DNA from 4 places in the Thioalkalivibrio sp. AKL10 genome. Region 1 is predicted to be linked to each of the others. Evidence: predicted binding sites of a transcription regulator. Region 1 holds the regulator's gene; each other region holds the start of a gene.

Region 1 (3,477 bases):
CGCGCACCGCCGACCGCGCCCCGAATTCGGCGGCCCCTTCGTGGCCGGCCGATCCCGAGCTCACCGCGATGCGCCAGGAGTTGCGTGACCTGCGCAGCCTGATGACGCGTCAGTATGCGGAGAGTGACGAGGCTCGCTGGGCGGCCCGTCACCCCCTTGCGGCCGAATGCAAGGTCCGCCTGATCGACCGCGGCTTCAGTGAATCGCTGGCCCGCAGCCTGGCGGGCAGCATCCTCGATGACAGCTCCCCCGAGCAGGCTTGGGAGCGTCTCCGCGCGCGGCTTTCGGGTGCGATTGCCACGCATCGCCCGGCGATCCTGGACGAGGGCGGGCTGCTGGCGATGGTGGGGCCGACCGGTGTCGGAAAGACCACCACGCTGGCACGGATCGCGTTGCGCCAGATCCGTCGGATGGGACCGGATTCGGTTACGCTGGTGACCCTGGACAGCCAGCGCATCGGTGCCACACGGCAGCTGCAAGCCTTTGCACAGATGGCGGGGATCTCGGTGCGCGTGCTGCAGAATGCGCGCGAACTGCGCGATCTGGCGCGGCGCGTGGACGATGGCCACCTGATCCTGGTGGATACCGCCGGGCAGGCGCCGCGCGCGGTGGAGGAGGAGTCGCTGTTCGCGCATCTGCCGCCGGATATCCGTGCCGAGAGCTGGTTGGTTGTGTCGGCCACGACCCAGGGCAGTACCTTGCGGCGGGTGCTGGACGCGTTTCGCAAGGCGGATCCCTCGGCGCTGGTGCTGACCAAACTGGACGAGGCAGAACAGCTGGGCGAGGTCCTGTCGGTCCTGCTGGACCAGCACCTGGGGCTTGGGTTTGTAAGCGATGGCCAGCGCATCGCCGAGGATTTTCACCGGGTCGATACGGGGTATCTGACCCGCCTGGCACTGGACGACGATGCCGAGGGTGCGCAGGCGGGTGGCAATGCCCGCGAGACCTGGGCCGCCGAACGGCTGGCCGAAATGGAAGCGCCGCGACGCTCGCGCTCGCCGCTGCGCCCGGCGCAGGGGGCCGAGCCGGCCACACTGGAACTGATTCAGCCGGTTGGAAAGGGGCGTTATGCCACGCACTAACAAGCCGTTGAAGGTCATTGCGGTCGCCTCGGGCAAGGGCGGCGTGGGCAAGACCAACGTGTCGGTCAATCTGGCGGTCGGCCTGGCCCGGTTGGGCCGCGAGGTGATGCTGTTCGATGCGGATCTGGGCCTGGCCAACGTGGACCTGTTGCTCGGGATGCGCCCGGAGCGCACCCTGCACGACCTGGTGACCGGCGCCGTGGACAGCCTGGACGATGTCCTGGTTCAGGGGCCGGACGGGGTGAAGGTGGTCCCGTCGGCCTCCGGTATCGCGGCGATGGCGAATCTTACGCCGGCCGAGCACGCGGGGCTGATCCATGCCTTCAGCGCCTACCGCAAGCCGCTGGATGTCCTGATCGTGGACACTGCTGCAGGCCTGCAGGAGTCGGTGACTTCGTTCTGCCGGGCGGTACAGGAGACCCTTGTGGTGGTCTGCGACGAGCCGGCTTCGATTACCGATGCCTATGCCCTGATCAAGGTGCTGCATCGTGACCACGGGCTGCGGCGTTTCCGCATGGTCACCAACATGGTCAGCGGACGCGAGGGTGCGGAGCGGCTGATGCAGAAACTCAATACCGTCTGTGGCAATTACCTGCCGGAGGTGGTCCTGGATCTGGCCGGCTATATCCCGATGGACGAACATCTGCGCAAGTCCGTGCAGAAAAGGGCACCGGTGGTTCAGCAGTATCCCGGCAGTCCGGCCGGCAAGGCGTTTGCCGAACTGGCACGCACGGTGGACCGCTGGCCGGTTGGTGGGGGTGACCACGGGGGCGTCGGGTTCTTCGTGGAACGAATGCTGCAGAGTGCATGATGACGACGCGTAATCGACTTTCCGGCTACCAGGCGACGTCCACCGCGACCGGTGGACACGAGAAGTTGATTGCCGATCACGTTGAACTGGTGCATCGCATCGCGCACCACCTGATGGCCCGTCTGCCGGCCTCGGTCCAGGTCGATGATCTGATCCAGGCCGGCATGATCGGCCTTCTGGAGGCGGCGCGGCAGTTCGAGGGCGGGCAGGGGGCGACCTTTGCCACCTACGCCGGAATCCGCATCCGCGGTGCGATGATCGACGAATTGCGTCGCAGTGACTGGACGCCGCGTTCGGTGCACCGCAACAGCCGGCGTATTGCCGCCGCGATCCAGAGTGTCGAGGCCCGTGAGGGGCGTGCGGCGCGTGGGAGCGAAGTGGCGGCCGAGCTGGACGTGGCGATCGATGACTATTACGACATGCTCAAGGACCATGCCGGGGCCCATCTGTTTGCGCTGGACGATCTGGGTGGCGGGGATGACGGGGCCGATCGTGTGATCGAGGGGCAGGAAGTCTCTCCGTCGCGTAGCCTTGAGGCTGGCGAGTTTCGCGAGGAGTTGGCCGAGGCCCTTGGGGATCTGCCTGAACGCGAACGCCTGGTGCTGTCGCTGTATTACACCGAAGAACTGAATCTGCGCGAGATCGGGGCTGTTCTGGGCGTGACCGAGTCGCGCGTGAGCCAGATTCGCAGCCAGGCGGTCATCCGGCTGCGCGCGCGCATGGGGTCGTGGCTCGAAGACGGCACGGCTTTGCAGTTATTCTAAAACTCACCTTACGAATCCCGGAGTGACGTGTGGACAAGGGAATGAAAATTCTCATCGTGGACGATTTTTCCACGATGCGGCGCATTATCAAGAACCTCTTGCGCGATCTTGGCTTCAATAATACGCAGGAAGCCGACGACGGCAGCACCGCGCTGCCGATGCTGCAAAATGGTGATTTCGACTTCCTGATTACCGACTGGAACATGCCCAATATGCCGGGCATCGACCTGCTGAAGGCCGTCCGGGCGGATGCCAACCTGAAGTCGATGCCGGTGCTGATGGTGACGGCCGAGGCCAAGCGCGACCAGATCGTGGAGGCTGCGGAGGCAGGTGTGAACGGTTACGTGGTCAAGCCGTTTACCGCCGAAACGCTGAAGGAAAAGATCGACAAGATCTTCGAACGTATTGAAGCACAGGGCTAAGCATCGCTCAGTGATGAATACGGACGACGTCCGTCTCGCTTGCGCGGGTGGACGTGACCCGGCTCCTTCGGCGCCGTACCAGCAAGAGGCTCCTCATGACTGAACAGGAACACCCCCCACGCGACGGCCAGCTCGAGCTGGCCCGGCAACTGGTGCAGACGCTCGAGGCGGGCGACGACGCGGCGGCACGCGCGCTGGTGCAGGATCTAGCGCGTCCTTACGACCGCGAGCTCTTCGACGAACTGGGCAAGCTGACGCGCGACCTTCACGAGGCCTTGCAAAGCTTCCGTGGCGACTCGCGCCTGGTAGAGCTGACCCAGGCGGAGATCCCGGATGCGAAGGAACGCCTGAACTACGTGGTCACCATGACCGAGCAGGCCGCGCACGCCACGATGGGC
Region 2 (3,477 bases), on a different contig from region 1:
GCGACGGGTGTGGCTGGCGCGCGAGCTGGTGCAACGCCCGCAATTGCTGCTGCTCGACGAGCCCACCAACCACCTGGACGTGGCCGCGATCCGCTGGCTGGAACAATTCCTGATCGAGAGCGGACTGACCGTGGTGTTCATCAGTCATGATCGCCAGTTCATGGAGAGCGTGGCCACGCGCATCCTCGAGCTGGACCGCGGGCATCTGTACGAGCACCCACCATCCATCGAGGCCTTCCGCGAGCGCCAGGCCGAAAGGCTGGAAACGGAGGCCACCCAGCGCGCGGAGTTCGACCGCAAGCTGGCCCAGGAGGAGGTCTGGGTGCGCCAGGGCATCAAGGCGCGACGCACCCGTAACGAAGGCCGCGTGCGGGCACTTCAGGCATTGCGTCGCAAGCGTGCCGAACGCCGCGAACGCGGCGGCCAGGTGAAGATGAAGCTGAGTCCGGAGCAGCGCTCCGGACGCCTGGTGATCGAGGCGGAACACGCCGATTTTGGCTACGACACCCCCATCGTGCGCGACGTGAACCTGCTGCTGCAGCGCGGGGATGCCCTGGGCATCGTCGGACCCAACGGGGCGGGCAAGACCACCCTGCTGCGCGGGCTCCTGGGCCAGATGGAGCCGCTCGCAGGCAGCGTCAAGCTGGGCACCCAGCTGGAGATCGCCTACTTCGACCAGGCCCGTGCCCGCCTGGACGAGGCGACCACGGTTCAGGATGCGGTCGGCGAGGGCCGCGACCGGGTCATGGTCAACGGCGAGAGCCGCCACATCCTGTCCTATCTGGAAGACTTCCTGTTCCCGCCCGCGCGTGCCCGCCAGCCGGTATCGGCGCTATCGGGGGGCGAGCGCAACCGCCTGCTGCTGGCGAAGCTGTTCCTGCGCCCGGCGAACCTGCTGGTGCTCGACGAGCCGACCAACGACCTCGACGTGGAGACCCTGGAGCTGCTGGAGCAGCTCCTGATCGAGTACACCGGCACCGTTATCGTGGTCAGTCACGACCGCTCGTTCCTCGACAACGTCGCGACCTCCACCCTGGTCCTGCCGGGCGATGGCGCGGTCGAAGAGTTCGTCGGCGGCTGGTCCGACCTGCCCGAACGGGTCACCCGGCGCCTGCTGGAGGGCGAGTCCGGAGCGACCGCGAAGGCCGAGCCCGCGGCCAAACCCGCGGCGCCCGCACCCGAGCCGGCACCGGCGACCCCACGCAAACGGTCCTACAAGACCGCGCGCGAACTGGAGGCCCTGCCGGCACAGATCGAGGCCCTGGAACAGGAACAGCAAAGCCTGACCACGGCCATGACCGAGCCGGATGCCCTGCGCGACGGTGACCGCATGCGCGAACTGCAGACGCGGCTCGAAGCCGTCGAGTCTGAACTGGCCCTCTGCTACGAGCGCTGGGAACAGCTGGAATCCGACTGAGCCCCGGCACGTCTATCCTCCGGCGACTCCCTGAATAACCGGCTCAACTCTGAGCGCGGCCGGCCGTAACAGGGGTTGAATCACCACCTTTCGAGTCCGCGGTCGTAATGGTCGCGGCCGGTTCGTGAAGCGCCGGACACAAGGCGCCCAGAAGGAGTCATCGCATGCTGGACAAACTCTCCATTCGGGGGCTACTGATCGCCGGCTTTGGCCTGGTGGTCGCCATCCTGATCATCAACTCCCTGCTGGCCCTGCGCGCGATGAGTACGGGCAGCCAAGGGGTTGAACAGCTCACCCAGTCCGACTACCCGGCGGTAGCCCGGGTCAATGACGTCGAGCAATTGCTGCAGGAGAGCGCGGCGTTTCTCGGGTTCTACCTGATGAGCGAGGAGCAGTCCCACCGCGACGCGTGGCAAAACGCGATGCGTGACCTCGATGGCGCAACCCGCGCCCTGAACGAGAACCCGGTGATCGCCGCCGACGAGGAACTGTCCGCCAGCGCGACCGAGGTCCGCCGGCTGGTCAACCAGTTCGCCAGCTTCGAGGACCGACTGATCGAGGTGGCCGAAAACCCCGCCGAAAACATGCCGGCGCTGGGCATCGCCAATGCCCGGGCCAACCCCGCCAGCCGCGAGATGACCCAGCAGACCAACATGATGATCAGCGCCGAGATGGGGCTCCCGCGCTTCCAGCGGTCCTGGGATCGTCTCGACACCCTGCATGACCTGCGTATGTCGGTGGTGCAGGTCACCTCGAACCTGCGCGGCTTTATCGCCTTCCGGGACGATGCCTTCCGCGAGAATGTCCGACTGTTCTCGACCCGCACCAACGACATCACCGCACAGCTGATGGACCAGTTCGACGATCTGGACTTCGAACAGCAGATCGCGCTGGAGGACTTCCAGGGGGCGCTGGACACCCAGAACACGGCGCTGGATGACCTGATCGAGATCCACGGCAGTGAACAGGCACTGCAAGACGCCTACCTGATCCGTACCGAGATCGGGCCCGTGCTGATCGAGGCGCGTGACCACCTGCAGGGACTCAGCGAGCGGATTACCAATCGCGCCGAGCGCAGCGCCGCCGCGCTGACCGCCGACATGCGCGCGACCCAGACCACCCAGGGCGTACTGGCCCTGATTGGCGTGATCCTGGGCTTGGCCGGCGCGGTGTTCATCATCCTGGTGGTCCGGCGCGCCCTGGCCCACTCGACCGCGGCACTCGAGGAGATCGCGAACGGCGACGGCGACCTGAGCCGCCGCCTGGACGAGAACGGCCTGATCGAAACCGCACAGCTGGGCCGGGCCTTCAACCGCTTCACCGACAAGATCGCCCAGGCCATCGGCAATGCCCGCGGCGGCACCGAGACGCTGAATCGCGCCACCGAGAACCTGAACCAGGAGGCCTACCAGGCCCGCGAGGCCGTGTCGCGCCAGCGCGACGAGACCGACCGCGTCGCCACCGCGATCAACGAACTGCAAAGCAGCGCCGAGGAGATCGCCCGCAACACCGATGCGACCTCCCAGGCGGGCCAGGAGGCCGGGAATGCAGTGAACAACGGCTCCGAGGTGATGAGCAAGAACATCGAGTCCATGGCCTCGCTGCTCGGGACGGTCGAACAGGCGGCCGACACCGTGGCCAAGCTGGGCGAGGACTCGAAGCAGATCGGGACCATCCTCGAGGTGATCCGCGGCGTGGCCGAACAGACCAACCTGCTGGCCCTGAACGCGGCCATCGAGGCCGCCCGCGCCGGTGAACACGGCCGCGGCTTCGCGGTGGTGGCCGACGAGGTACGCAAGCTGGCGACCCGTACGCAGGAATCCACCGACGAGATCGAGACCATGATCGCGCGCCTGCAGTCCGCCACCACCAGCGCGGTGAAGGCCATGCAGCACGGCCAGGAAGAGGCCGAGGCCACCATGGAACACACCTCCGAGGTGAACGGTGCCCTGCAACAGATCCGCCAGTCGGTGACCACGATCGTGGAGATGACCGAGCAGATCGCGGTCGCCTCGCGCGAACAGAGCACGGTAGTCGAGGACATCAACCGCAACATCGTG
Region 3 (3,477 bases), on a different contig from region 1:
GCCGGACGATGCCGCGATCGACGATCTTGAAGCCTTCATGGAGATGCTCGACGAGGTCTACGATGCCCGCGCCGACCGCCTGAGCGGCAGCGCCACCTTCGGCACCCTCAGCAAGCGCCCGCAGCCCTGGACCTATCGCTTCCTGCTCACCGCCGAAGGGTGGCGGGATCGCATGCCCGGGCTACTCGACCAGATCGCGGAGGACCTCTACGACGAGGTCGAAGGCGGCTTCTTCTTCTTTCACGATCCGGACCAGCGCGACCCCGTCCTGGCACTGGAGACCTCCAAGCGCCTGGACCAGAACGCGGCGTTCCTGTGGCTGTTCTCCGAGGCCCATGACACCACCGGCGACGAGCGTTACGCCGAGATCGCCCGCGGCATCCGCGACTACCTGCAAGACCACCTGTGGGACAGCCGCCAGCTGCGCTTCGGCAACAGCCAGTACGCCGACCGCGACTACTACCAGCTGGACCCGGAGACGCGCACGCAAACCGACCCGCCGCAGGTCGACCGCAACACCTACGCCGACACCTCGGGCCAGGCGATCGCCGCCCTCGCCAACATGGCGCGAGTGCTGGAAGACAGGGACACACTGGAGTGGGCACACGAGGCCCTTCGGGCGCTGGATCGCTACCTGCAGACCGAACAGGGCTACCTGCACGGCATCACCGCGGCGGGTCGCCCGGCGATGGAAGGCTACCTGCCCTCGCAGATCTGGCCGGAGATCGCCCGCCAGGAGCTGGCGCGCGCCACGGAGGCACTGGACGGCGAGCCACCGGAGATGCCCGACCCGCTCGCGGCACTGGACCGGCTGGAACCGTTCTTCAACGAGGAGCTGGGCGCCCACGCCGAGCGGATCGGCACCGACCTGGAACCCTGGTCGGAGACCCGCACCCAGGCGGCGCTGGCCTGGTGGCTCTACCGTCTGCCGGGCACCGCCATCGAGGAATCCCACATCGATCGCAACATGGTGCGCGAACGCCTGCGCATCGAGCCCGGTGCCGACCCCGACGACGTCGCTCTGGGCTTCGACGCCCTGCGCCGGGGCTTCTGAAGCCCCGTTGCAAGGCCTTGCGGTCGCTTATCCGGCGTCACAACACACCACCCCCAGTTTCCCAGGATGGCGAGCCGAACCTGCGCTGCGCCTGGCTCGGCCGTTACGCCTGTTGACGGAACCCCGCAACCTCGCCCTGTAGCTGCTGCGCCAAGGCCTCCAGCGCCTCCACCGCCTGCTGCATCTCGTTCGCCCCGTCGGCGTTGCGCACGGCAATATCGTTGATGTGGTGGATGTTGCGGTTGATCTCTTCCGCCACCTGGCTTTGCTCCTCGGTCGCGCTGGCCACCTGGCGGGTCATGTCGTCGATGGCGGTCACCGAGTCGTGGATGTACTCCAGGGTCTCGCCGGCCTCGCCCGCCTTCGCCACGGAGGTCTCCGCATGCTGCTGGCTGACCTCCATCGCCTGCACCGCACGGGTAGCCCCGCCCTGCAGGCGCTGAATGATCTCGCGGATCTCCCCGGTCGAGTCGTTGGTGCGCTGCGCCAGGTGGCGCACTTCGTCCGCGACCACCGCGAAGCCCCGCCCGGCCTCGCCGGCCCGCGCCGCCTCGATGGCCGCGTTGAGTGCCAGCAGGTTGGTCTTCTCGGCGATCTCCTCGATCACCTGCAGGATCGTGCCGATGTTGTCGCTGTCCCCTTTCAGCTCCACGATCACATTGTTCGCCTGACGAATCTCGCCGGCCAGCGTGTTGATCGCACCCTGGGTCGCCTGCACCACGGTGCGCCCGCCTTCCGCCGCACGCGTCGCCTGCCCCGCACTCTCGGCCGTGCTCTGCGTGTTGTTGGCGACCTCCTGCACCGTGGCAGACATCTGGTTCATCGCCGTGACCACCTGCTCCACATCACCGCGCTGTTCGTGGGTGGCACGCGTCAGTTCATTGCTGCGCCCATCCAGCTGCCGCGCCGAGGCGGCAATCCCGTCCGCCGCGTCGGCAACCTGGCGGATAAGCCCCGAAAGCCGGCCCATCACCGTGTTGAAGGCCGCGCCGGTGCGCCCGATCTCGTCGTCGGTCGTCACCTCCACTCGGTGCCCGAGATCCGCACGGCCCTCGCCGATCGCCTCCAGCCCCTCGGCCAGGCGCTCCATGGGGCGCGTCAGCACATTGGCGTAGAACCAGCCAATACCCAGCGCCACCACGAACGCCACGATCCACAGCACCCACAGCAGCCACCACAACTGGCTCACCAGCGCCGCGTCCACACCCGCGGCCAGATCACCCTTCATGGTGTGGAAGGTCACCCCGCCCATGATGGACAACGGCACGGTGCTCACCACGATCACCAGGATAATCAGCTTCAGTCGCAGCCCACCCAACGGTCCAATCTTCATCGACGCCCTCCTTTCCGTCTCTTAACGACCAGCCGATCCCGGTCTTGAGCCCGACACAGTATCCATCCGCCCCGGCCCTATCGTCTTGATCCGGGTCAACCTCGGGTCCCAACACAAGCCAAAAATCGCTCCTGATTAGCAACAATCATCAGCCAGGCCCAATGACCGTGCCGGCCCGGGTTTCCAGCCGCCCCCAGCTTGGTCATCCCGGAAACCGCGTAGCGGTTATCCGGGATCTCTGCGGTTGGGGGTTGCCCAGACGGGGGAGATCCCGGCTCTTCGCTTCGCTCCGGCCGGGATGACCAGGCAGGGGTAAGGCGCTCCGCGATGGTGACATCCCCAACAAGGCCTGGATCCAAGTGCCCCGGGGCGGGCCATGCACGCCCCCCAAAGGCCCCCCGGCACTGGCTGACTCTTATCGCTAATCAGGAAATCGTCTCACCACGAAGCGCATGAGGACACGAAGGACATCAAGGCCGATCGCGCTACAGAGGACACGGAGTTCACGGAGAAAATGGAAAGGCTTTCAACTTGAAGCAGGGGCTCGCTTGGTTTCAGCGGTCGGGCCAGCGGCCATGGCTAACAGACGTTCCGGACAGAATTCGTCCTTTCTCTGTGTCCTCTGAGTTGATAGGCCTTTGGCCTTGACCTTCTTCGTGCGCTTCGTGGTGAATAAAGCCCTTGAGCGGGCACTCGCCTCACCCCCGATACCCAGACACAAAAAACCCGCGGGCCCGAGACTCGGGACCGCGGGTTCGCGGTACTGCGTTAGCGGGTCCGCTTACCGGCTGCGAGCCGCGCGGTTGCCGTTGGCGGACGGGCGACCGTTGCCGCCGCGACCCCCACCGGGCTTGCCACCGCGACCGTTGCGCGGGGCGCCACTGCGGGCGCCTCCGCCCGGCTTGCCACCCGGACCACCACGGCGATTGCCGTTGCCGTCATTGGCAGCCGGCTTCGGCGTGGCGAAGCCCTCGGTTTCGATACGGTCGATCGGGCGCTGAATCAGGCGTTCGATGCCCTTCAGCAGCTTGATCTCCTCACCGTCCACCAGTGACAGCGCGGCGCCGTCGGAGCCGGCCCGCCCGGTGCG
Region 4 (3,477 bases), 330 kb from region 1:
AATGGAGACCGGAACCTTCCGGGCCGGCCGCGACTCCTCCCATTCCGAGACTACCATCGAGATCGTATAGGCCTCCTGCCCACTGGAGCAGCCCGCGGACCAGACCTTGATGCTGCCTCCCTTCGCGGCCAGTTCCGGCAACAACACGTGACGCAGGATCTCGAACGGAAAGCCATCGCGGAACCAGGACGTCTCGTTGGTCGTCATCGCATCGATCACGCGGGTGCGCAGGCGCGGATTCGGGGCCTGCCGCATGGCATGCAGCAGTTCCGGGACGCTCTTGAAGTCAAACTCGTCGAGCAGGCGCGACAGACGACTGGAAACCAGGTACTGGCGGCTGTCGCCCAGCACCAGACCGCAGCAGTCCTGCAGAAAGCGGGAGAACTCCTCGTAGTCGCGGGAATCGATCACCGAGTCATCCCTGAGCGCTGTCCATCGTGATTAGGCATCCTGATGACGAATCCTTGACCGGGGCCTCTTGGCCGGAAAACCGGGGTGATCCCGAAGATCGGGTCGAGTATACGGCGTCGCGCGCATGGCACCATACAGCCCGAGTGGCGGCCACCCGTCGCCGCTCCGGGCTTGCCGAGCGGCAACGCGGTTCCGCCCGACCGGTCATTCGGCCTGTTGATCCGGGCGCCCGGTCTGGTCCAGCACCGCATTCGCCAGCTCGTCGGGATTGAACTTGGACAAAAAGGCATCGGCCCCGGCGCGCTTGACCATATCCGTGTTGAATTCCCCACTCAGTGAGGAGTGCAGCAGCACCCGCAAATTCTGCAGCGCGGGATTGTCCCGGATGCGCGCGGTCAGGGTGTAGCCATCCATGCGTGGCATCTCGATATCCGAGATCACCAGTTCGACCTGGTCGCCTACCGGCCCTTCCGCGGCCTTCTGCTCAAGGAAGTCCAGTGCTTCCTGGCCATCCTTGAAGACATCGTATTCGAAACCGAGTCCCTTGATCGCCCCCTCGATCTGCTTGCGCGCCACCACCGAGTCATCGACGATCACGACCTTGCGCCCGCTGGCCTCGCGGGCGTTCTCGCGGATGGATGGCGAGACCTCGCTGGGCAGCGGATTGACGATGGAGAGCACCCGTTCGACATCGATAATCTCGACCAGCTTGTTGTCGATCTCCGTGACGGCCACCAGGAAGGATTCGCGCCCGGTTCCGCGCGGGGGCGACTTCACGTCCTGCCAGTTCACGTTGACGATGCGGTCCACCGCCGACACCCAGAAGCCCTGCACCGAACGATTGAACTCGGTGACCACCACCTTCTGCTCCCCGTTGTCGACCGCCCCGACGGCGCCACGCAGGCCCATCGCTCGCGTCAGGTCAATGATCGGCACGGTACCGCCACGCAACGTCGCCACTCCGCGTACCACGCTCATGGAGCCGGGAATCTGACGCAGCGGCGGCGACGGAATCACCTCGCGGACCTTGAAGACATTGATCCCGAAGGTCTGCGACCCACCCAGATGGAACAGCAGCAGCTCCATGCGGTTCTGCCCCACCAACTGGGTTCGCTGATTCACATCGTCAATGAATTGACTCATCGTGCCGCTCTCCTTGCCCCGATTGCTCTTAGCACCGGACAGGCCTCAAAGGCCAAGTGTGCACCGCGCAACCCCGGCCTGTCATTTGCATTTGCGTGCATGCGCCTTCTGACGCCGCCTCATGGCCATAACGGCCGCCTCCGACGGGCCTTGAATGCGCGCGCGGCGCGGGGTGCCCATTCATTGGCACGACATCTGCATGTTTTTGCGCACTGAAACCGCACGCGACTCGCTCGACATCGACGCAAGATCCGTCAAACCCGAGCCATTCGCGCACAGTCCGACGCCCGCACCGAACTGGCTGCGCAGGACAGGACCAAACAGGACCGCAACATGAACCAGCGCCGACCCATTTCAGAATTTTCTTCCGCTGCCAGGAAGACGCTGATCCGTTCGCTCGTTCGCGTTGGGGCCTCATTCGTTCCAGGAAAAGGCGGGCCCTCCGGTGCCTCGCCAGCGAGCGTGATCGACTCGAGCGCAAACGTGCGAGCCATTCCGCGTCTCCTTGCCGGAGTCGCCCTCTTGTTCACCCTGGTACTGCTGTCTACCAGCGTCCGGGCCGAAGTCCACCCGGTTGACGACATCCGCCACGCCGCCGAGCAGTTCCTGATTCAGGAACTGGGCGTTACCGATACCGAGAAGGATGTTTCCATCGAGATTGGCCAGCTCGACAAGCGTCTGCGCCTCGTCCCCTGTACGGACGGCCTGGAAGCGCGTTTCCCACCCGGCGGGCGGCGTGACGGCAACACCGCTGTCCATATCCAGTGTGCCGGCCCGGTGACCTGGCAGTTATACGTGCCGGCGACGGTCGAACGTTACGCCGAAGTGCTGGTTGCGAACCGTACCCTGCCGCGCCAGCACACCCTCTCGGCGGGCGACCTGCGTTTCCAGCGAATCGAGACCTCGCGCCATGCCGGCAGTTATCATGAGGAAAAGAATGCCCTGATCGGCCAGCAGACCCGGCGCAGCATCCGCCCGGGTCAGATCATCGGAACCCAGCACGTGAGCCCGCGCGAGATCATCAGTCGCGGCCAACGGGTTACCATCCTGGCAGAGAACGGCTCAATCGCCATCCGCATGCAGGGCGAAGCGCTGGAGAACGGGACGCTGGGCGAACGAATCCGCGTCAAGAACGCATCCTCCGGGCGCGTCGTCGAAGGCGAAATCCAGGCCTCCGGCCACATCCGGGTAGCGCTTTGAGGCCTCGCCCCACCATGCACGCCAACGATCTTCGAGGCGGACTGTGAAGCCCGTTACACTTTTCCGCCCCCGAGGCCTACAGTTTCAGCAACGCTGGCCGTAAACAATTGCAGCACAGTTACAACGACAGGAAGGCATCATGGATATCAAGGGCCTCAATACGAACAGCCTGCGCCCCGACAGCCAGAACCCCGGGGTAAAGGGTCGCGACGAGTCCGGCAACACGGCAAGCCGTGCCCCGGCCTCCGGTAACGCATCGACGGCAAACAATGATTCGGTCACGCTCACCGGGGCCGCCCAGGCAATGAATGCCGCGGCCGGCGCGGGCGACACCGCCCCCTTCGACGCCGCCCGCGTTGCCGAACTGCGCGAGGCAATCTCCAGCGGCAACTATCCAGTGGACAACCAGCAGCTGGCCGATCGCATGATCGACCTCGAAAGCCTGCTGCGCTAACCCGGTCTATCGCCCATGAATGCCGACGCGCACCATAAACTGCAACGCTCGCTCGAGACCTCAATCCGGCTGGCTCATCAGCTGGAAGAGAGTCTGCTAAAGGAGACGCGCGCGGTCGAAGCGCGCCAACCCGATACGCTGCAGGACGTGGTGACCGGCAAGCAGACCCTGCTGCATGAACTGGAAACCGAGACCCGCAACCAGCAAGGCCTGGTCGAGGCCGCCGGCGAGGCCTTCAGCCCCGAGGGCATCGCGCGCCTGTTCTCGAA

The links. Region 1 encodes FliA, which starts transcription of late flagellar genes. Its sites were predicted from a motif close to GCTAAAGTTNNNNNNNNNNCNGCCGATA; they were not measured.
Region 2: a site for FliA is predicted at 1,459-1,486, ahead of G333_RS0102835 (methyl-accepting chemotaxis protein). Genes of this name have one in related genera too.
Region 3: a site for FliA is predicted at 2,410-2,437, ahead of G333_RS0109100 (methyl-accepting chemotaxis protein). Genes of this name have one in related genera too.
Region 4: a site for FliA is predicted at 1,683-1,710, ahead of G333_RS0107145 (chemotaxis protein CheV). Genes of this name have one in related genera too.

The regions. Positions count from the first base shown of each region.
Region 1 is NZ_KB907143.1:607,386-610,862, reverse strand. Features, by position in the region: gene flhF (flagellar biosynthesis protein FlhF) at 1-1,082, shown strand, start outside; gene G333_RS0108685 (MinD/ParA family protein) at 1,069-1,893, shown strand; gene G333_RS0108680 (RNA polymerase sigma factor FliA) at 1,890-2,657, shown strand; gene cheY (chemotaxis response regulator CheY) at 2,699-3,079, shown strand; gene G333_RS0108670 (protein phosphatase CheZ) at 3,175-3,477, shown strand, end outside.
Region 2 is NZ_KB907142.1:584,632-588,108, forward strand. Features, by position in the region: gene G333_RS0102830 (ATP-binding cassette domain-containing protein) at 1-1,417, shown strand, start outside; gene G333_RS0102835 (methyl-accepting chemotaxis protein) at 1,582-3,477, shown strand, end outside.
Region 3 is NZ_KB907144.1:63,585-67,061, forward strand. Features, by position in the region: gene G333_RS0109095 (DUF255 domain-containing protein) at 1-1,054, shown strand, start outside; gene G333_RS0109100 (methyl-accepting chemotaxis protein) at 1,158-2,387, opposite strand; gene G333_RS0109105 (DEAD/DEAH box helicase) at 3,169-3,477, opposite strand, start outside.
Region 4 is NZ_KB907143.1:281,610-285,086, reverse strand. Features, by position in the region: gene G333_RS0107150 (protein-glutamate O-methyltransferase CheR) at 1-411, opposite strand, end outside; gene G333_RS0107145 (chemotaxis protein CheV) at 616-1,554, opposite strand; gene flgA (flagellar basal body P-ring formation chaperone FlgA) at 2,077-2,754, shown strand; gene flgM (flagellar biosynthesis anti-sigma factor FlgM) at 2,894-3,208, shown strand; gene G333_RS0107130 (flagella synthesis protein FlgN) at 3,224-3,477, shown strand, end outside.